DNA from 2 places in the Streptomyces sp. NPDC046881 genome. Region 2 is predicted to be linked to the other one. Evidence: riboswitches for the same ligand, from Rfam matches in the RefSeq annotation. Region 2 holds a riboswitch; the other holds the start of a gene.
What was found. Region 2 has a riboswitch for glycine ahead of gcvT (glycine cleavage system aminomethyltransferase GcvT). Riboswitches for the same ligand answer to the same signal wherever they lie in the genome.

Region 1: linked by a shared signal. The riboswitch ahead of gcvP (aminomethyl-transferring glycine dehydrogenase) and the one ahead of gcvT (glycine cleavage system aminomethyltransferase GcvT) in region 2 are both predicted to bind glycine.

The regions. Positions count from the first base shown of each region.
Region 1 covers NZ_JBEYXJ010000098.1:18,407-20,793, forward strand. Annotated here, with positions in the region: gene gcvP (aminomethyl-transferring glycine dehydrogenase) at 1-919, opposite strand, end outside; glycine riboswitch at 1,094-1,188, opposite strand; gene ABZ923_RS32515 (PRC-barrel domain-containing protein) at 1,308-1,679, shown strand.
Region 2 covers NZ_JBEYXJ010000002.1:1,668-4,054, forward strand. Annotated here, with positions in the region: gene gcvH (glycine cleavage system protein GcvH) at 1-96, opposite strand, end outside; gene gcvT (glycine cleavage system aminomethyltransferase GcvT) at 216-1,343, opposite strand; glycine riboswitch at 1,501-1,605, opposite strand; gene ABZ923_RS01475 (AAA family ATPase) at 1,777-2,387, shown strand, end outside.

The DNA.
Region 1 (2,387 bases), on a different contig from region 2:
GGCGTCCGGGCAGGCTGCGGGCGAACTTCTCGTGTACGGCCATGTAGCCGGCGTGCGGACCGCCGAAGCCCATCGGTACACCGAAGCGCTGGGTGGTGCCGACGGCGATGTCCGCGCCCAGCTCGCCCGGCGAGGTGAGCAGGGTCAGCGCCAGCAGGTCGGCGGCGACGGTGACGAGGGCGCCCAGCTCGTGCGCCTGGTCGATGACCGGCTTGATGTCGCGTACGGCACCGGAGGCGCCCGGGTACTGGATCAGCACGCCGTTGATCTCGCGCTCGGCGAGCTCTGCCGGGATGCCGTCGGCGAGGTCGGCGACGACCACCTCGACGCCGGTCGGCTCGGCACGGGTCTCGATCACGGCGATGGTCTGCGGCAGCGCGTCCGCGTCGACCAGGAACAGGCCCTTCTTGTTCTTGCCCATCCGCCGGGACAGCGCCATGGCCTCGGCCGCGGCCGTGCCCTCGTCCAGGAGGGAGGCGCCGGAGGTGGGCAGCCCGGTGAGTTCGGCGACCACGGTCTGGAAGTTCAGCAGGGCCTCGAGCCGCCCCTGGGAGATCTCCGGCTGGTACGGCGTGTAGGCCGTGTACCAGGCCGGGTTCTCCATCACGTTGCGCAGGATGACCGGCGGGGTGAAGGTGCCGTAGTAGCCGAGGCCGATCATGGAGCCCAGCACCTGGTTGCGGTCGGCGAGCGAGCGCAGCTCGGCGAGCACCTCGGCCTCGGTGCGGGCGCCCGGCAGGTCCAGGGCGTCGGCGTTCTTGATCACATCCGGGACCGCGGCGGCGGTCAGCTCGTCGAGCGAGCCGTAGCCGACCTGCGCGAGCATCTTGGCCCGCGCCTCCTGGTCGGGTCCGATGTGGCGCTGCTCGAACGGAATGCCCGCTTCGAGCTCGGAGAGCGGAATGCGATGGGCGGTCATTGCGGAGGCCTCCTGGTCTGACACGACCTTCGAGGGGCACCCCGGTACGGATACCCCGACGGCCTCCCCCTCTGTCATCTCAACCTGAGAGCTTCACCGGCCACCCGAGGGCGCCGGCTTTCACCGTCGGTGAGGGCGGGAGCCGTCGACACCCGCCCTGCTTTCCAGAGTGACCTCGTCCGTGCGGTACGTGAGCCTGAGAGATTCCGGGGAGGAGTTGCTCCTTCGGCGCCTCCGAGGTGGTCGGAGGACTCTCCCGCACGGGGTCAGCAGCCGCTGTCAGCCTACCAGCGAGGTCAACGCCGGAGCCTTCGAGTGGCCGCCTCCCTGAATGTGCTCTTTTGTAGTGCTTACGGATGAGTTGCGACCACGTGGAGGGAGAGGGACCGTGCAGACCGACATCGATCCGCGCAACCTGATCGGCCGCAAGGCGTTCGACCGCAATGGCACCAAGATCGGCACCATTGACGAGGTGTACCTGGACGACGCCACCGGAGTACCCGAGTGGGCGGCCATACGCACCGGCCTGTTCTCCCGGGACGCCTTCGTGCCCCTGGAGCCCAGCGAACTCGTCGACGACACCCTGCACGTCCCCTTCGACCGCGCCCTGATCAAGGACGCCCCCGACTTCGGCGTGGGCCGCCACCTCTCCCCCGAACAGGAGCTCCAGCTCTACCACCACTACGGCCTCGACGTGGCCCCACCCCCCACGGTCCCGGACCACGACTTCGGCAAACTGGCCGGCACAGAAGAACCCTGACCCCACCGCCCCCACCCCACCGGTCTCCCTCCACCTCCCGCCTCTGCCCCCACACCGGCCCTCCACCGCCCGGCCCCCGGCCACGTCCGCAGCATGGCCCACACCCACCCGGTGCCCCACGCCCCCGGCAGGACCCGACCCATGCGGCTACGCCCACCCCCGGGCCGGGGACCGGTGCGCGACTCACCCCCACCCGGGGCCTGGGACCCCGACCAGGTCCGAAACCCCATTCACCCCCACCCCCTGCCTCGCACCCGCGGCAAGCCCTGCACCCATACGGCCCCTCGCACCCCCGGGCCCGGATCCGGTACGCGACTCGACCCCACCCTGGGGCCGGTGGCCGCGTCCGGAGCCCGACTCACGCCAGCCCCATGCCTCGCACCCGCGGCAGAACCTGCACCTATGCGGCCCCTCGCACACCACGGACCGGATCCGGTGCGCGACTCGGCCCCACCCAGGGCCATCCACGTCCGGAGCCGACTCACGCCAGCCCCATGTCTCCCACCCGCGGCGGAACCTGCACCTATGCGGCTCCCTACATCACGGGCCCGGATCCGCTGCGCGTCTCGCCCCGCCCGGCGCCCAGCCGCGTCCGGAGCCCGGCTCTCACCCGCCCCCTGCCCCACACCACGGCAGAACCTGCATCCATGCGGCTCCCCACCTCCCTCGGGCCTGACTCCGGCCGGTGCGCGACTAGACCCCACCCAG
Region 2 (2,387 bases):
CGCGTGCTCCGTGATGCCGACCGTCGAGACGCCGTCCTCGGCGCCCGACAGCCACTCGTGCTCCTTGCTGTAGCGCAGCTGCTGGGGGTTGCTCATGGCCTGAATTCTCCTGTACGCGGGGGTGTGCTGATGAAGGGGGGACTGCTGAGAACGCGCGTGAGCAGCGCCGATGTGCCCGACGTCACGTTCCGGCACGACGTGGGGCTACGACGGTGTCACTTCCGGCGCTTGTAGAACGGCAGCGCCACGACCTCGTACGGCTCGTGGGTGCCCCGGATGTCCACGCCGACGCCCTCGGTGCCCGGCGCCGCGTACGCCGCCTCGACGTAGGCCATGGCGATCGGCTTGCCCAGGGTGGGGGAGGGGGCCCCGGAGGTGACCTCGCCGATCACCGCGCCGCCGGCGACGACGGCGTACCCGGCGCGCGGCACCCGGCGGCCCTCGGCGACCAGGCCGACCAGCACCCGCGGCGGGTTCTCCTGAGCCCGGGCGGCGGCCTCGGCGAGCGCCTCGCGGCCCACGAAGTCGCCCTCCTTCTCGAACTTCACCACCCGGCCGAGCCCGGCGTCGAAGGGGGTCAGCCCGCGGGTCAGCTCGTGCCCGTACAGCGGCATGCCCGCCTCCAGGCGCAGGGTGTCCCGGCAGGACAGCCCGCACGGGACCAGACCGGCGCCCTCGCCGGCCTTGGTCAGCGCCTGCCACAGCTCGACGGCGTGCTCCGGCTTCACGAACAGCTCGAAGCCGTCCTCGCCGGTGTAGCCGGTGCGGGCGATCAGCGCGGGGACGCCGGCGACCGTGCCGGGCAGGCCGGCGTAGTACTTCAGGCCGTCCAGGTCGGCGTCGGTGAGCGACTTCAGGATGCCGGGGGACTCGGGGCCCTGCACGGCGATCAGCGCGTACGCGTCCCGGTCGTCACGGACCTCGGCGTCGAAACCGGACGCCCGCTCGGTGAGCGCGTCCAGCACCACCTGGGCGTTGGAGGCGTTGGCCACCACCATGTACTCGGTCTCGGCCAGGCGGTAGACGATGAGGTCGTCCAGGATGCCGCCGTCGGCCTGGCAGATCATGGTGTACCGGGCGCGGCCGACGCCCACGGAGGCGATGTTGCCGACCAGGGCGAAGTTCAGCAGGGCGGCGGCCTCGGCACCGGTGACGGTGATCTCGCCCATGTGGGAGAGGTCGAAGAGACCCGCCTTCGTACGCACGGCGAGGTGCTCGTCGCGCTCGGAGCCGTAGCGCAGCGGCATGTCCCAGCCGGCGAAGTCGGTCATCGTCGCACCGAGCGAACGATGCACGGCATCGAGCGCGGTGTGGCGCAGCTCAGTGGGTTCGGTACTGCTCATCGGTCGGTCGTCTCCCAGGGCAACAGGGATGGGGCGAGGAACGTTCCTCCCCATCTGTCATCGGAACCTGAGAGGTTCGCCACGACCGCCACAGGGACGATCAGGGCTTGCACCTTGGGTGGAGCCGCCGTCACGGCGGCCCGCTTTTCAGATGTGCCTCGCCCGCGCGGTAACGGTGCCTGAGAGATTCAAGGGAGGGACTTGCTCCTTCGGCGCCCCAGCGGCACAGACGTGCGGCTGGGAACTCTCCCGCGCGGATTCAAACGGCCGGTATGCAGTTGGCGCGCACATCATTGCACGCCGCACCGCGGCCAGCCAGAGCACGCTGCTTGTGACCGACCTGTGGCACTACGCACACGAAGCGCCGACCGTTGCCCATTACCTTCTCTTTACATACAACGGGGATGGGACGACCGAGCCCACTGGGAGGACGATCACGGTGAACAGGACCTCGGCCTACGCCACCGACGCCGGCATCGCGGTGCCGAAGCCGGCCCCCGCCCTGACCCGCCGGCCCGGCGCCGGCCGGCCCGCCCCGGTCGTCCGCGACCTGCGCGACCGCGCCGGCCGCAGCCCGCACGCCCTGCTCTTCGGCCCCCGCGACCTGGTGGTGATCACCGGACTGCCCGGCAGCGGCAAGTCCACCCTGATGCACCGCGCGGTCACCGGCCACCGCATCGACTCCCAGGACGCCCGCGACCGTTGGGCGGCCCGCCTCCCCCGCCGCCTGCCCTACGCGCTGTACCGCCCCCTGGTCCGCCTCGCCCACTACGCCGCCCTGCGCCGTGCCCTGCGCACCGGCGAGGGAGTCGTCGTGCACGACTGCGGCACCCAGGCCTGGGTGCGCGCCTGGCTGGCCCGCGAGGCCCGGCGCCGGGGCGGCACCCTGCACCTGCTCCTGCTGGACGTCAGCCCCGGCACGGCCCGGCAGGGCCAGCACGAGCGCGGCCGGGGCGTCTCCCGCTACGCCTTCCGCCGCCACCGCCGCACCACCGCCCGGCTGCTGCGCGCGGTGGAGAGGGGCGAGCTGCCCGCCGGCTGCGG